2 regions of the Microbacterium chionoecetis genome follow, and region 1 is predicted to be linked to the other one. Evidence: riboswitches for the same ligand, from Rfam matches in the RefSeq annotation. Region 1 holds a riboswitch; the other holds the start of a gene.
The links. Region 1 has a riboswitch for thiamine pyrophosphate ahead of thiM (hydroxyethylthiazole kinase). Riboswitches for the same ligand answer to the same signal wherever they lie in the genome.
Positions count from the first base shown of each region.

Region 2: linked by a shared signal. The riboswitch ahead of ABG085_RS17730 (ECF transporter S component) and the one ahead of thiM (hydroxyethylthiazole kinase) in region 1 are both predicted to bind thiamine pyrophosphate.

Region 1 covers NZ_CP157000.1:3,077,419-3,085,634, reverse strand. The annotation lists gene ABG085_RS13865 (acetate kinase) at 1-119, shown strand, start outside; gene ABG085_RS13860 (HAD-IA family hydrolase) at 234-965, shown strand; gene ABG085_RS13855 (glycosyl hydrolase family 65 protein) at 962-3,487, shown strand; gene thiD (bifunctional hydroxymethylpyrimidine kinase/phosphomethylpyrimidine kinase) at 3,599-5,077, opposite strand; gene thiE (thiamine phosphate synthase) at 5,074-5,754, opposite strand; gene thiM (hydroxyethylthiazole kinase) at 5,751-6,569, opposite strand; TPP riboswitch at 6,560-6,654, opposite strand; gene ABG085_RS13835 (DNA polymerase III subunit gamma and tau) at 6,719-8,216, shown strand, end outside.
Region 2 covers NZ_CP157000.1:3,967,265-3,975,480, reverse strand. The annotation lists gene ABG085_RS17750 (fumarylacetoacetate hydrolase family protein) at 1-237, opposite strand, end outside; gene ABG085_RS17745 (L-fuconate dehydratase) at 372-1,667, shown strand; gene ABG085_RS17740 (aldo/keto reductase) at 1,654-2,622, shown strand; gene ABG085_RS17735 (D-alanyl-D-alanine carboxypeptidase) at 2,712-4,475, opposite strand; TPP riboswitch at 4,514-4,623, shown strand; gene ABG085_RS17730 (ECF transporter S component) at 4,616-5,260, shown strand; gene ABG085_RS17725 (ABC transporter ATP-binding protein) at 5,263-6,768, shown strand; gene ABG085_RS17720 (energy-coupling factor transporter transmembrane component T) at 6,765-7,571, shown strand; gene ABG085_RS17715 (SRPBCC family protein) at 7,885-8,216, opposite strand, start outside.

The DNA.
Region 1 (8,216 bases):
GCGCCGAGCGCGGCATCCGGATCATCTCGACGGATGCCTCGGCCGTGACGGTTCTCGTCGTCCCGACCGACGAGGAGCTCGAGATCGCGCGCCAGACCCTGAGCGTCGCCCGCCCGTAACCCTCGCGGGGTGTCGACCCGGCGCCCGACCGCATTACGCTTGCTGAACGGCACGCTCGCTGAGATACGCATCGTGGAGTGCCGAGCTCACCCGCACTCGCTCCCGGAGGTTCTGTGGCCTACGACGCCCTGCCCGATCTGACCGCGTTCGACGCTGTGCTCTTCGATCTGGACGGCGTCCTGACGCCGACGGCCGAAGTGCACATGCACGCGTGGCAGACCATGTTCGAAGAGCTCTTCGCCGCCTGGGACATCACCCCGCCGTACACCGAGCGCGACTACTTCGACCACCTCGACGGCAAGAAGCGCTACGACGGCGTGGCGAGCCTGCTGCGCTCGCGCGACGTCGAGGTGCCCTGGGGCGATCCGTCCGACCCGCCGTCCGCAGACACGGTCTGCGGCATCGGCAACCGCAAGAACGCCGTCTTCGAGCGCGTGCTGCGCGCCGAGGGCATCGAGGCCTATCCGGGGTCCCTGCGCCTGCTCGATGTGCTCGCCGCGGCCGGCACACCCGCCGCGGTGGTGTCGAGCTCCAAGAACGCGGAAGAGGTGCTGGCGGCAGCCGGCATCCGTGATCGCTTCACGGTCGTGATGGACGGTGTCATCGCCGAACGCGACCACCTCGCCTCCAAGCCCGCGCCCGACGTGTTCGTGGAGGCGGCACGGATGCTGCAGGTCGAGCCCGCTCGCAGCGCCGCGGTCGAGGATGCCATCAGCGGCGTGCGCTCGGCGGCGGCCGGCGGCTTCGGTCTCGTGGTGGGTGTCGACCGCGGTGTCGGTGTGCAGGACCTGATCGACGCCGGGGCGCACGTCGTGGTCCAGGACCTGGAGGAATTCGTACGATGATCGACCGCGACCGCTTCCCCGTCGACGAGTGGCGACTGGTCGAGTCGTCGTATGACCTCGACGACGCCGGCGTCACCGAGACGCTGTTCGCCGTCGGCAACGGCTATCTCGGGCTGCGCGGCAATCACCCCGAAGGGCGCTTCGCGCACGAGCAGGGCACCTTCATCAACGGCTTCCACGAGACGTTCCCGATCCGCCACGCCGAGCAGGCGTACGGCTTCGCGGAGGTGGGACAGGCGATCGTCAACGCGCCCGACGCGAAGGTCATGCGCGTGTACGTCGACGACGAGCCGCTGTCGCTCGATGTGGCCGACATCCGCGAGTACGAGCGCGCTCTCGACATGCGCGACGGCGTGCTCCGCCGGCATGTTCGATGGATGACGCCGTCGGGCAAGGACGTCGTCATCGACATGGAGCGGCTCGTCTCCTTCGAAGAGAAGCACCTCGCGGTGATGACGATCGAGGTCACGGTGCTCAACGCCGACGCCCCGGTCACCGTCAGCTGCCAGATGATCAACCGGCAGGACGGGGAGGACGTCTACGGCGGAACCCCCACCGCGCCGAGGCGCGCCGGTTTCGACCCGCGCAAGACCGAGAAGCTCCACGAGCGGGTGCTGCAGCCGCAGGAGTACTGGCAGGACAAGCTGCGCTCGGCGCTGTCGTACCGCGCCACCGACTCGGGGATGACCGTCGCCGTGATCGCCGACCACCTGGTCGAGACCGAGAACGAGTACACCTCGCGCACGCTCATCGAACCCGACATCGCCAAGAACGTGTTCCGTGTGCAGGCCAAGGCCGGGGTGCCGGTGCGGGTCACCAAGCTCGTCAGCTACCACACCTCCCGCGGCGTGCCCTCGCGCGAGCTCGTCGACCGCTGCCGTCGGACGCTCGACCGCGCCCTCGCAGAGGGCGTCGGGGCGATCGAGGCGCGGCAGCGGGCATGGCTGGAAGAGTTCTGGCAGCGCTCGGATGTGCGCATCGGCGGCCACGGCGACCTGCAGCAGGCCACGCGCTGGTGCCTGTTCCAGCTCGCGCAGGCGACGGCCCGCGCGGACGGCCAGGGCGTTCCGGCCAAGGGCATGACGGGGTCGGGCTACTCCGGGCACTACTTCTGGGACACCGAGATCTACGTCCTCCCGTTCCTCGCCTACACGACGCCGCTGTGGGCGCGCAACGCCCTGCGTATGCGCTACCTCATGCTCCCCGCCGCCCGCAGGCGCGCGTTCCAGCTGAACGAAGCGGGAGCCCTGTTCCCGTGGCGGACGATCAACGGCGAAGAGGCATCCGCGTACTACGCCGCCGGCACGGCGCAGTACCACATCAACGCCGACGTCAGCTATGCGCTCGCCAAGTACGTGCGGGCGACGGGCGACGACGAGTTCCTCTACCGGGAGGGCGTCGACATCGCTGTCGAGACGGCGCGGCTGTGGGCGACCCTCGGCTTCTGGCGCTCGAACGACGGGGTGGTCGACGGCGAGGGCGACACCTTCCACATCCACGGCGTCACCGGCCCCGACGAGTACACCACCGTCGTCAACGACAACCTGTTCACGAACGTCATGGCGCGGTTCAACCTGCGCTTCGCGGCGCGCACCGTGCGCGACATGGCCGACGTCGACGGCGAGGTCTACCGCCAGATGGTCGACCGTCTCGCGCTGGAGCCCGGCGAGCCCGAGGCGTGGGAGCGGGCCGCCGAGGCCATGCACATCCCGTTCAGCCCGGGACTCGGCATCCATCCACAGGATCACGTGTTCCTGGAGCGGGAGATCTGGGACCTCGAGAACACGCCGCCCGACAAGCGCCCGCTCCTGCTGCACTTCCACCCGCTCGTCATCTACCGGTACCAGGTGCTCAAGCAGGCCGACGTGGTGCTCGCGCTGTTCCTCCAGGGCAACCACTTCTCGGATGAAGACAAGCTCGCCGACTTCGAGTACTACGACCCGCTGACCACGGGCGACTCGACGCTGTCGGCGGTCGTGCAGGCGATCCTCGCGGCCGAGGTCGGCTATCAGGATCTGGCGCTGGAGTACTTCCGGGAGTCGATCTTCGTCGACCTCGGCGACCTGCACCACAACGCGGCCGACGGCGTGCACGTGGCGTCCGCGGGCGGCGTCTGGACGGCGCTGGTCTCGGGCTTCGGGGGCATGCGCGACCACTTCGGCGAGCTGTCGTTCGACCCGCGCCTGCCCGCCACGTGGCCGTCGCTCGAGTTCGTGCTGCACTGGCACGGCACGCGCCTGGTCGTCACCGTCACCCGCGACGAGCTGCGCGTGCGCGCGACCGAGGGCGAGCCCGTCGGCTTCAGCGTGCGCGGTGTCGGCTACGTCGTCGGCGCGGGCGAAGAGATCGTCGCGCGCCTCGACGGACAGGGTCCCGTCATCGCCGGGCGTCCGTCGCTCCGCGAGCTCGGCGACGCCCGCCGGGAGGACGGATCGCTGCTGTCGGCCTCGGTGCCGACCGTCACCTCCACGATCCCGATCATCGTGGGCGCGGCGGACGTCGAGCACGGGGCGGACGCCTGACCGCTCCGCGCGAACGGGAGATCCGGCGAGAACAGGGCGATCCGAGGCGATTCGTCCTGCTTCCGCCGGATCTCCTGCCTGTCGGGCGGGCGCCCGCCGTGCGCCCGATGGTCACACGCGGGCGAAGAACTCCCGCTCGTGCTCCATCGAGCGGGCGAACGCGGCGCTCATGCGCGCGCGCTCCTGCGGTCCGGCCTCTCGCGCCGCTGCGTCGGCGATCTCTGCCGCACGCGCGGTCGCGGCCGTGAACCCCGGGTCGCCGTACGTCGCGAGCCAGTCGTCGTACGGGTGCCCGTCGTGGCGCCGGGCCGCCAGGCGGAGGCCGAGGTCGGTGTACAGCCAGAAGCACGGCAGCAGCGCGGCGACGAGCTCCCCGTAGGACCGCGTCGAGGCGTGCAGGTGGTTCGTGTAGGCCAGGGTCTGCGGCGCGGGTGTGTCCGCGGCCGTCCCGAGATGCGACTCGTGCAGCCGTCGCTCCTCGACGATCGAGGATTCGACCGCGCGCGCCCAGAACGCCTGCTCCTCGGAGCTCGGCGCGAGCGCGCTCGCCTTCGCCAGCACGCGGGAGTACTCGCCGAGGTAGAGCGCGTCCTGGGCGAGGTAGCGCAGGAACGTCGCGCGCGGCAGGCTGCCGTCCGCCAGCCCTCGGACGAAGTCGAGGGCGTCGACGTCGGCGCGCACGGTGATGGCGGCCTCCCACGCCTGTGCCGACCACGACGCGGCGGGGCGGGATGCCGCGACCCGCTGTTCATGGAAGTGGTCGATCGGGCCGCTGCCTTCACCCACACCCAGCGCATCGGCGTGCGCGAGTGCGCCGGTGAGCCAGGTCTTCGCGCGCACCAGGGCGTCGGGCCATGTCGCACCGTCCGCGCGCAGGGTCGCCATCGCCGACGAGAGCGAGCAGCCCGTGCCGTGTGTGTTGCGGGTCGCGACGCGGATGCCGCCCACCTCGTGGACCGCGCCGTCGGCCGCGACGACCGCATCGGGGCAGTCGGCGTCGTCGAGATGCCCGCCCTTGAGCAGCACGGCCGTTCCCGTCGCGCTCGCCAGGGCCCGCGCGTCGGCGAGCGCCTGCCCCCATGTCGTCGCTCGTGGGCGACGCACGAGCACGGCGAGCTCGGCGAGGTTCGGAGTGATGAGGTCCGCCTCGCTCGCGAGTGCGCGCAGCGCGTCCTCGGCGGTGGGGTCGAGCAGCCGGTCGCCGCTCGTGGCCACCATGACCGGGTCGAGCACCACGATGGGCGGGCGCACGCGGTCGAGCCACTCGCGCACGGCGCCGATGATCTCGGCCGACTGGAGCATCCCGATCTTCACCGCGTCGATCTCGACGTCATCCGACACGGCGTCGAGCTGCGCGACGAGGAACGCCACCGGCGGCACGTGCACCTCGCGCACGCCGCGCGTGTTCTGCGCGACGAGGGCGGTCACCACCGCCATGCCGTAGCCGCCCAGCGCGGCGATGGACTTGAGGTCTGCCTGGATGCCCGCGCCGCCCGTCGGGTCGGTGCCGGCGATGCTCAGCACGCGCGGGATCGCCTGCCCGCGCTGGGGCGTCGTCGCCGTCGCGGTTTGCGTGACGAACCCGCTCACCGCGCCACCGCCTCGGCGCCGAGCGTGCGCGCGTCGGCGGCGGTGCGGAGCGCGTGTGAGGCCGCTGCGGGATCGGCGGCCGCGCAGATCTCCGAGACCACCGCGATGCCCGCTGCACCCGCTTCCCGCAGCGGGGCGACGTCGCTCACACGCACTCCGCCGATCGCGACGCAGGGTGCGGTCGTGCTCGTCGCGAACGCGGCGAAGCCGTCGATGCCGAGCGCCGGAGGGTGGTCGGGTTTGGTGGAGGTCGGCCGGATCACGCCGACTCCGAGGTAGTCGACCACGCCCGAAGGCAGAGCGGATGCCGCGGCCGCGTGCTCCGGCGAGTTCGCCGTCCATCCGATGATGGCGTGCGCCCCGAGGAGGCGTCGGGCCGTCTCGGGCGGGAGGTCGCCCTGGCCGAGGTGGACGCCGTCGACGCGCGCTCCGGCATCGCGCGCGGCCACGGCCACGTCGACACGGTCGTTGACCAGCAGCAGGCAGCGGCGGTCGACGACGTCCGCCATCACCACCGCCTGCCGCAGCAGCTCGCGCGCGCTGACGGACTTGGCGCGCAGCTGCACCACGTCGACTCCTGCCCCGACCGCGGCGTCGACGACGTCGAGCAGCCGGTCGAACGGCAGGCGGTCGTCGGTCACGAGATGCACCGCGAGGCTCCCGGCAGCGCGGGTCATCGAGCCACGAGCGCGTCGGCGACGCGCGCATCGAGTTCGGCGGGCGCCGCCGCCACGGCGTCGAGCGCGTCGAGGAACGCCACGGCGAACGACCCCGGCCCCTCTGACCGCGCCGCGGCGCGTTCCGAGGCGACCGCGTAGAGAGCGGATGCCGCCACGGCGGCCTCGAGCGGGGCGCACACGCCGAGCAGCGCGGCCATCACCGCGCCGAGCGAGCAGCCGCCGCCGGTGACGCGGGTGAGAAGCGCGTCGCCGCCGTGGATCCGCACGACCCGCTCGCCGTCGGTCACGAGATCGACCGGGCCCGACACGGCGACCACGCCGCCGGTGCGCAGCGCGAGCGATCGCGCGGCGCCGGCTGCGGCATCCGTTCCGTCCGTCGCATCGACGCCGCGACCGCCGGCGCCCTCACCGGCCAGCGCGAGGATCTCGGAGGCGTTGCCGCGGACGATCGCCGGACGGTGCTCGAGCAACTCGGCCGCGAGAGCCGTGCGCACGGGGAGCACGCCGACCGCGACGGGATCGAGCACCCACCGCGACGTATGCCGCACGGCCTCGCGGGCGGCATCGCGCTGCTCCGCGGTCGGGGTGCCGAGGTTGACCAGCACGCCGTCGGCGACGCCGGCGAACAGCCCCGCCTCACCCGGGATGTCGCACATCGCCGGAGCCGCGCCGACGGCGAGGAGGGCGTTGGCGGTGAAGTTCGTCACCACCGCGTTGGTGATGCACTGCACCAGAGGCGGGGCCTCGCGCAGCGCCGTCAGCGCGGCCGCCGGGAAGAGGGCGGACAGGTGGGTCTCGGTGCGCGCGTTCATCGCGACATCCCTTCGCTCGCATGATCGAGATCAGGTTCGACGGGTGTGTTCTCAGCCCGCCGCGCGGGCACCCCGTGTCACTGCCGAGCAATCTAGCAGGCGGCGCGACCAGCCACCGCGATGTCGGCGTCACGCCGTAGGCTGGGGGAGTGACCACCGCCCTCTATCGCCGTTACCGACCCGAGTCGTTCGGCGAGATGATCGGGCAGTCGCAGGTCACCGAACCGCTCATGACGGCGCTGCGCAGCGACCGGGTCGGGCATGCGTACCTCTTCTCGGGCCCCCGCGGCTGCGGAAAGACCACGTCGGCGCGCATCCTGGCGCGCTGCCTCAACTGTGCGCAGGGACCGACCGACACGCCCTGCGGCGAGTGCGACAGCTGCGTCGAGCTCGGCCGCGGCGGCGGCGGCTCGCTCGACGTCGTCGAGATCGACGCCGCGAGCCACAACGGCGTCGACGACGCCCGAGACCTGCGCGAGCGGGCCGTGTTCGCACCCGCCCGCGACCGGTTCAAGATCTTCATCCTCGACGAGGCCCATATGGTCACGCCGCAGGGCTTCAACGCCCTGCTCAAGCTCGTCGAAGAGCCGCCCGACCACGTCAAGTTCATCTTCGCGACGACCGAGCCCGAGAAGGTCATCGGCACGATCCGCTCGCGTACCCACCACTATCCGTTCCGACTGGTGCCGCCGGCAGCCATGCTCGAGTACGTCGAGCAGCTGTGCGGGCAGGAGGGCGTCGACGTCGAACGGGGCGTGCTGCCGCTCGTCGTGCGCGCCGGCGGCGGATCTCCCCGAGACACGCTGTCGCTGCTCGACCAGCTGATCGCCGGATCCGAGGACGCGAAGGTGACGTACGCGCGCGCCGTCGCGCTGCTCGGCTATACGCACGCCGAGCTGCTCGACGAGGTGGTCGACGCGTTCGCCGGCTCCGACGCCGCAGCGGCCTTCGCCGCGGTCGACCGCGTCGTCCAGACCGGCCAGGACCCGCGACGCTTCGTCGACGACCTGCTCGAGCGTCTGCGCGACCTCATCGTCGTGTCGGCGACCGGTCAGGGCGCTGCCGCGGTGCTGCGCGGGGTGTCCACCGAGGACCTCGAGCGCATGCAGCGCCAGGCCGACGCCTTCGGGACGTCGCGGCTCTCCCACATCGCCGACCTCGTCATCGCCACGCTGGACGACATGACCGGCGCGACCTCGCCCCGGCTCCAGCTCGAGCTCATGGTCGCGCGCGTGCTCGCACGAGGAGCAGGCGGCGGACCTGCGGCGGTACCTGCGGCTGCGCCCGCCGCTGTCGCCGCGCCCGCTGCGGTGAGTGCGCCTGCCGCCGCCGCGCCCGCTGCCACGCCGACCACCGCTCCTGCGCCCGCCGCCGTGCCCGCGTCGACCACCGCGACACAGTCCGCGCCGGCGGCCGGCGCGCCCGCCGAGCCGGCGCCGGTGCCGGCCGGACCGGTCACGCTCGAGCGGCTGCAAGCAGCCTGGCCGCAGGTGCTCGGTCACCTCGAGAACGTCAGCCGCTCCTCGTGGATGTTGGCGTCGGGCGCGCGCACCGCGGCGCTCGACGATGACGTGCTCACGCTCGCGTTCGCCAGCCAGAGCGACGTCGTCAAGTTCAAACAGCTCGCCGCAGGCAAGGGCCCGAGCG
Region 2 (8,216 bases), 890 kb from region 1:
GCCGATGCAGATGAGGGCGCTCGGCCGCGCGATGGGGGCGCCGATGCGGAGCGAGCCGGCGTCCGTCAACTCGGGCAGAAGCCCGTCGGCGATCGCGGCGGACGTGCGACCGACGGGATCGTCGGCCAGGAACCGGCCGTCCACATCCGATGTGAGCGGGCGCAGATCGAGGCGACGATCGCCGTCGAAGACGACGGGGATCTCGCTGCCGGACTCGCCGAGGCGCGCGAACTTCATTGCTCTCCTGAATTCTCGATGCGGGTGGCGTCGATGCCGTCGCACCCCGCGGGGCGTGATTGACAGTATAGACATCGGATGTTTACACTGCGAGCGGTTCGATCTCGCGAACCGCAATCGCAGGAGACCGCCCCGTGAGCCGCATCGTCGCGTTCGAGACCACAGACATCCGATTCCCGACGTCGCTCAGCCTCGACGGCTCCGACGCGATGAACCCGGATCCCGACTACTCCGCCGCCTACCTCCGCATCGTCACGGATGCCGCAGACGGCGTCGACGGCCACGCCTTCGTGTTCACGATCGGCCGGGGCAACGACGTGCAGGTCGCCGCGCTCGACGCCCTCGCCGGGCACCTGGTCGGCCGTGAGCTGGAGCCGCTCCTGGACGACATGGGCGCGACGAATCGCGAACTCATCGGCGACTCGCAGCTGCGCTGGCTGGGCCCCGAGAAGGGCGTCATGCACATGGCGATCGGCGCGGTCGTGAACGCGCTGTGGGACATCAAGGCCAAGCGCGCCGGGCTTCCGCTCTGGCAGCTGCTCTCGCGCATGAGCCCCGAGGAGATCGTGGCGCTCGTCGACTTCCGCTACCTCACCAACGCCCTGACTCCCGAGGACGCACTCGAGATCCTCCGCGACGCCGAGCCCGGCCGCGCCGCTCGCGAGCGGGAACTGCTCGCGAGCGGCTTCCCGGCCTACACCACCAGCCCCGGCTGGCTCGGCTACTCCGACGAGAAGCTCGCGCGGCTCTGCCGCGAGGCGATCGCCGACGGATTCGGCCAGATCAAGCTCAAGGTGGGCGCCGACCTCGACGACGACATCCGCCGCCTGCGCGTCGCCCGCGACGTGTGCGGGCCCGACTTCCCGATCGCGATCGACGCGAACCAGCGCTGGGAGGTGTCGGAGGCCGTCGCGTGGGTGAACGCGCTCGCCGAGTTCGGCATTGCGTGGATCGAAGAGCCCACCAGCCCCGACGACGTGCTCGGCCATGCCGAGATCGCCCGCGGTGTCGCCCCGGTGCGCGTGGCGACCGGCGAGCATGCCCAGAACCGGGTGATCTTCAAGCAGCTGCTGCAGGCCGACGCCATCGCGGTGATGCAGATCGACGCCGCGCGCGTCGGCGGCGTCAACGAGAACATCGCGAACCTGCTGCTCGCGGCGAAGTTCGGTGTGCCGGTGTGCCCCCACGCGGGCGGCGTCGGGCTGTGCGAGGCGGTGCAGCACCTCTCGATGTTCGACTTCGTGGCGGTCAGCGGCAGCCGCGAGGGGCGCATGATCGAGTACGTCGACCACCTGCACGAGCACTTCGTCGTGCCGACCGATGTCCGGGGCGGCGTCTACGTCGCCCCGCTCGCACCGGGGATCGGCATGGAGATGAAGGCCGCGAGCCGCGCGGAGTACGAGTGGAGGGCCGCTCGTGTCGCCGTCTGAGCCGCGCACGCCCGCGCTGACCCGCCTCGGCTACGGCGCCGCGAACATCGGCAACCTCTTCCGCGAGGTCACCGACGATCAGGCGTGGGCCATCCTCGACGCGGCCTGGGAGAGCGGCATCCGCTACTTCGACACCGCGCCGCACTACGGCCTCGGCCTCTCGGAACGGCGGCTCGGTGCGTTCCTGCGGACGAAGCCCCGCGACGAGTTCGTGATCTCGACGAAGGCCGGGCGGCTGCTGCGTGCGAACCCCGTCGACGACGGCGGGCTCGACCTCGCCGCCGACTTCCACGTGCGCACGACGCTGCGCCGCGAATGGGACTTCTCCGAGGCCGGCATCCGCGCCAGCCTCGAAGAGTCGCTCCAGCGCCTCGGGCTCGACCGTGTCGACGTCCTCTACCTGCACGACCCCGAGCGTCACGACCTCGACCTCGCGCTGCAGGAGGGCTTCCCCGCTCTCGAGCAGCTCCGCGCGGAGGGTGCCGTCGACGCCGTCGGCATCGGCTCGATGACCGCCGACGCGCTCGCCGCGGCCGTGCGCGGCGCGAATCTCGACCTCATCATGATCGCGGGCCGGTACACGCTGCTCGAGCAGCCCGCCGCCGAGGACGTGCTGCCGGCGTGCCACGAGCACGAGACCGGCGTGGTCGCGGCATCCGTCTTCAATTCCGGCTTGCTGGCGAAGGACGAGCCCACGCGCGACGACCGCTACGAATACGGACGGATGCCGGAGCCGCTGTGGCAGCACCTGCAGCGCATCGTCGCGGTCTGCCGCGCGCACGACGTGCCGTTGCCCGCGGCAGCGGTGCAGTTCGCGCTGCGGGATTGGGCCGTCCGCTCGGTCGTCGTCGGTGGGAGCCGCCCCGAGCAGCTGCGCCGCAACGCGGAGCTCATGGCGGTCGACATCCCCGGCGCGCTATGGGACGATCTGGCCGCCCAAGGCCTCCTCCGCTGACGAAGGAACCGGGCGACCACGTACGGCAACGCACTGCTGCGCACGGGCGTCGGGGGGCACCCGTCCGCCGGCTGACGAGCGGCGCGGCTTCAGCCGTTCAGGCCGAACAGGTCCAGCGGGTGCGTGAGCCGCCACCACGGCGACGGGTCGCTGATGTCGGCGGTGAGCTGCAGGTCGACCGCGGTCTCGTCGAGCGGTCCGGTCACGGTGAGGGAGCCGATCACGTCGCCCGCGTCGCGGCTCTCGTCGAGGTCGTAGGTGGTGGTGACCGTGCCGCTGCCGCCGTTCCACAGGATCACCGACGCATCGCCGGCGGTGATGACGTCGACTTCGTCGCCCCACAGGGTCTCGACCTGTCCGGCGACGGTGTTCGCCGTGACCGAGGGCTTCAGCTGCAGCTCCGCCTCGAGCTGGGCGTAGATCGCGCGGGAGGCGGCCAGCCGGGCCTCGTCATCGGGCTGACCCAGCACCGAGGCGTACAGGCGCACCGTCGTGTCGCCGACCGTGATGTCCTTCGCCGACAGCAGGTTCCAGTCATCCAGCGTTCCGGTCTTGATGCCCACGACGCCCGGATCGGCGAGCAGGCCGTTCGTGTTCTTGACGTTGCCGGCGCCGGGCAGGTCGACGGACTGCTTCGCGACGATCTCGGCGATCACCGGATGCGCGAGGGCCTTCTGCGCGAGCACCACGAGCGCCTCGGGGCTGGCGGTGTTGCGCGGGTCCATGCCTGTCGGCTCGTAGACGGTCACACCGGGCACGCCGTGCGCGGCGAGCCAGGACGACGCCGCCGAGGCGAAGACGGCATCGGAAGGCCAGATGCTCTGCGCCAGGCGGTCGGCGTAGTTGTTGGCGGAGCCCACGAGGATGCCCTCGAGCATCTGGTACTCGGTGAGCGAGCCGTTGACCGGCACGTTGAGGGCCGATTCGCCGTTGCCGAGGTACTGCCAATAGCGGGAGCGGTCGGCCGACGTGAAGCGGAACTCGGGTCCCTGCTCGCCCAGCGCCAGCGGCATCTCTTCGAGGACGACCAGCGCGGTCACGACCTTGGTGATGCTGGCGATCGCGTCGGGGTCGGCGCTGGACGCGAGGGTGCCCGTGATGCCGGCGACCCCTTCGGCAGCACTGCCCTCCGCCGGCCACGCCGGCGCGGCGACGGGTGCCGCGATCGGCTGGACCTCCATCGCGATGACGGTGGGGGCGACGGCGTGCAGAGGCCACAGCAGCGTGGTCGCCGCGTAGGCCCCGAACACCGCGGCGATTGCGAGCGTGGGGACGATGACGCCGGCACGCAGCGGCGAGCGCCGCGGGGCCTGGGACAGCAGGTCCGCGTCGACGGTGACGTAGGGGGTGGCGGCAGCGGCCAGGTCGCCCGGCGCGGCACCGCGGCCGATGGTCGTCTCGTCCACCCAGGCGAGCGCGGTGCGTCCGCCGCCCGCCGCAGTGGCGCCGACCCGGTCATCTGCGGCGTCGGGGAGGACGGCGTGACCGGTGGGGTCCCAGGTCGCGACCGGCGCCGTGGGCTCGGGGATCACCGGTGCGGTCTGCGGCGCCGGCTGGAACACGGGCGCCGCCTGGAACTCCGGCGCGGCCTGGAACGCCGGCGCTCCCTCGAACACCGGCACCGTGGGGCTCGTCGCAGCGGCATCGCCCAGCGGCACAGTGGCGATGGTCGAGGGGACGGCCGGCACGTCGTCCGGAGCGGTGCTGCTGCCGGGTGGGGTGACGACCGTCTCACCGGTCGCGACCGTCAGGATGCCGCTTTCCGAAGGGTCGGACCCGGGAGCGATCGGCACGTCGCCGGTCTGTGCCCGGCGCGCGCGGCGCGTGGGCACAGGGGCGTCGTCGAGGGTCATCCACCCAAAATACCCGGGATCGCGGCGGTATACTGACGTCACACAACCACGGGAGTCCGGTGAGCCGGGCTGAGAGGAAGCGACCCACGCTTCGACCGTCGAACCTGATCCGGATCATGCCGGCGCAGGGAGGAGCTCATATGCACACGTCCACGTCCGCATCCACTCCCGTTGCGGCCACACCGCAGAGCGCGCGCAACCTGCGCTGGCGGGTCGTCGACATCGTCGTCGCCGCCGTTCTCGGCGTCGCCATCGGCCTCGTCTTCTGGGCCTGGAACACGGTGGGCTACGCCTGGTTCACCGCCATGGACGGCCTCACGCCCGGCCTCGGCGGACTTGCCGTCGGCATCTGGCTGATCGGCGGGGTGATCGGCGGCCTGGTGATCCGCAAGCCCGGAGCCGCGCTGCTCGTCGAGGTGATCGCCGCGATCGTCTCCATGCTCATCGGCAACGTGTGGGGCGTGTCGACCCTGCTGTCGGGCCTCGTCCAGGGCCTCGGCGCCGAGCTGATCTTCGCCCTCTTCCTCTATCGCCGCTTCACGCTTCCCGTGGCGATGCTCGCCGGTGCCGGCGCCGCAGTGGGCGCCTGGGTGTTCGAGCTGTTCTACGGCAGCTCGCCCAACATCCTCAAGACGCTCGAGTTCAACGCGATCTACCTGGTGTCGCTCATCGTGTCGGGCGCGCTGCTCGCCGGCGTCGTCGGCTGGCTCGCGGTGCGCGCGCTCGCGGCGACCGGTGCGCTCAACCGCTTCGCGGCAGGACGCGAAGCGCGCCGCGAGGTCTGACGATGGGGGCGACCGGCCCCGCACGCCTCACCGCGGCGGGCTGGGGATGGCGTTACGCCGGCCGGCGGGCACCCGCCGTCCGCGACGTCTCGTTCACGATCGAGCCGGGGGAGCGTGTGCTGCTCCTCGGCGCCTCGGGCGCCGGAAAGTCGACGCTGCTCGCGGGCATGGCCGGCCTTCTGGGCGGCGCCGACGAAGGCGACGAGACCGGTTCGCTCCTCATCGACGGCGAGCGGGCGGAAGCGCACCGCGGCCGCGTCGGTCTGGTGCTGCAAGACCCCGACGCCGGCGTGGTGCTGTCGAAGGTGGGCGACGACGTCGCCTTCGGCTGCGAGAACCTCGGTGTGCCGGCGGCCGACATCCCGGCGCGCGTCGCCGAGGCGCTCGAGGCGGTCGGTCTGGACGTGCCCCTCGCCCGGCAGACGAAGTCGCTCTCGGGAGGGCAGAAGCAGCGCCTCGCCCTGGCCGGGGTGCTCGCGATGCGACCCGGTGTGCTGCTGCTCGACGAGCCGACGGCGAACCTCGATCCCGACGGCGTCCGTGAGGTGCGCGCGAGCATCGAGCACGCGCTCGGCGACACCGGGGCGACCCTCGTGGTGATCGAGCACCGCACGGCGGTCTGGGCCGACCTGATGGACCGGGTCATCGTCGTAGGCGCCGACGGCGGACTGCTCGCCGACGGCACGCCGGCCGACGTCTTCGCCCGTCACGGCGAGGCGCTCGCCGCCGCAGGGGTGTGGGTGCCCGGTCGCCCGGTCGAGCTGCCGGTGCGGGCTGGGGCCTCGGCCGACGCCGCTGCGGCGGTCGAGGCATCCGCTCTCTCGATCTCGCGCGATGGACGCAGCGTCGTCCGCGCCGGGCTCGACGTCCGCGTGCCGCGCGGCGCGGCGACGGTGATCACCGGCCCCAACGGCGCCGGCAAGTCCACCCTGGCGCTCACCCTCGCCGGGCTGCTGCCCGAGGCCGCGGGCGAGGTCATCGCCGCGCCCGAGCTCGCCGGGCGCTCGGGCCGCCGGCCGTCGCGGTGGACGTCGCGCGAGCTGCTCACGCGCATCGGCACGGTGTTCCAGGAGCCGGAGCACCAGTTCCTCGCCTCGACCGTGCGCGACGAGCTCGCGATCGGGCCGCGCTCGCGCGGCGTCGACCCGGCGGCGGTCGACGCGATCGTCGACGAGCTGCTCGAGCGCCTGCACCTCGCGCCGCTCGCGGCCGCGAATCCGTTCACGCTGTCGGGCGGGCAGAAGCGCCGGCTCTCGGTGGCGACCGTGCTCGCCGACGCGCCGCCGGTGATCGTGCTCGACGAGCCGACGTTCGGGCAGGACCGCCGCGGCTGGATCGAGCTCGTGCAGCTGCTGCAGTCCGAGATCGACGCGGGCACCACCGTCGTCGCCGTCACGCACGACGAGGACGTGCTGCGCCACCTCGGCGGCCACCGCATCGATCTCGGCGGCGTGGGGTCGGCCCGTGACCGGGGCGTGGGGCCGCTGCCGGTGGGGGTGCGATCGTGACCGCCGTCGCTCCGCGCACCGGCGCGAACGATGTCGAGGCCGAGCGGAGGGCGTGGCTGGACGGCGTCAACCCGGTCACCAAGATCGTGCTCGCGCTGCTGCTGTCGGTGCCGCTGTTCGCCTCGATCGACGTCACGAGCGCCGTCGTGGCGATCATCCTGCAGCTCGCCTGCATCCCGCTGACGGGCCTCGGCGCCATGACCGTGCTGAAGCGGATGCTGCCCATCCTCTTCTTCGCACCGATCGCCGGCATCAGCATGCTGCTGTACGCCGAGCCGGGCGGGACCGTGTACTGGTCGTTCTGGTACGCCACGATCAGCGACGATTCGATCGCGCTCGCCCTCGCCGTGTGCGTGCGCGTGCTCGCCCTCGCGCTGCCGACGATCCTGCTGTTCGGTCGCACGGATCCCACCGAGCTCGCCGACGCCCTCGCGCAGGTCGCGAAGCTGCCGAGCCGGTTCGTGCTCGGGGTGCTGGCCGGCACCCGCACGCTGGGCCTCTTCCTCGACGACTGGCGCAGCATGGGTCTCGCGCGCCGCGCGCGCGGCGTGGGCGACAGCGGCGCGATCCGCCGCTTCTTCTCCATGGCGTTCGTCCTGCTCGTGTTCGCCGTACGGCGGGGCACGAAGCTCGCGATGGCGATGGAGGCGCGCGGCTTCGGCTCCGACATCCCCCGCACCTGGTCGCGGCCCTCGCGCCTGCATCCGCGCGACCTCGTGGCGCTCGTCGGAGGCGCCGCGATCATGGCCCTGGCCATCGGCGCCGCGGTCGCCGCCGGGACCTTCCGCTTCGTCTGGTCCTGACCCCCGGTCGTTGAGCGAGCGAGGAACGAGCGAGACGAAACGCCTCGGACCGCACGGCTCATTCGTGTCCTGACCCGGGGTGCGGTCCGGACATCGCGGGATTCCGGATGCCGTTGACCGGCGTTTGCTGGACCGCACGGCTCACTCGTGTCCTGACCGGGTGCGGTCCGGACATCGCGGGATTCCGGATGCCGTTGACCGGCGTTTGCTGGACCGCACGGCTCACTCGTGCCCTGACCCCGGGTCGTTGAGCGAGCGAGGAACGAGCGAGACGAAACGCCCCGGACCGGACGCGAACGTCGGCGACGCTGCGTCAGTCGGCCGCGACGAGCCGCTCGTAAGCGGGCTGCAGCGCGGGGAAGTAGTCGTCCCACACCACGGTGCCGGCATCCAGACCGGCCTGGGCGGCGACGAGCCGGTCGAGGTAGTACTCCCACCCCGGACCGATCGAGCCGACGTCCTCGCCGGGATTCAGCCGCTGGCCGAAGGTGAGCACGGTGTCCCCGGGGGAGTCCTCGGCGAGCTCGAACCACAGATGCCACGAGCCACTGCCCTGCGAGGTGTCGCCGGCGAACCGCCGTGGCGGGTCGCACTCGAGGATCGTGTACTCCTCGGGGGCGGCATCCTGGCTCTCCGACGTCATGT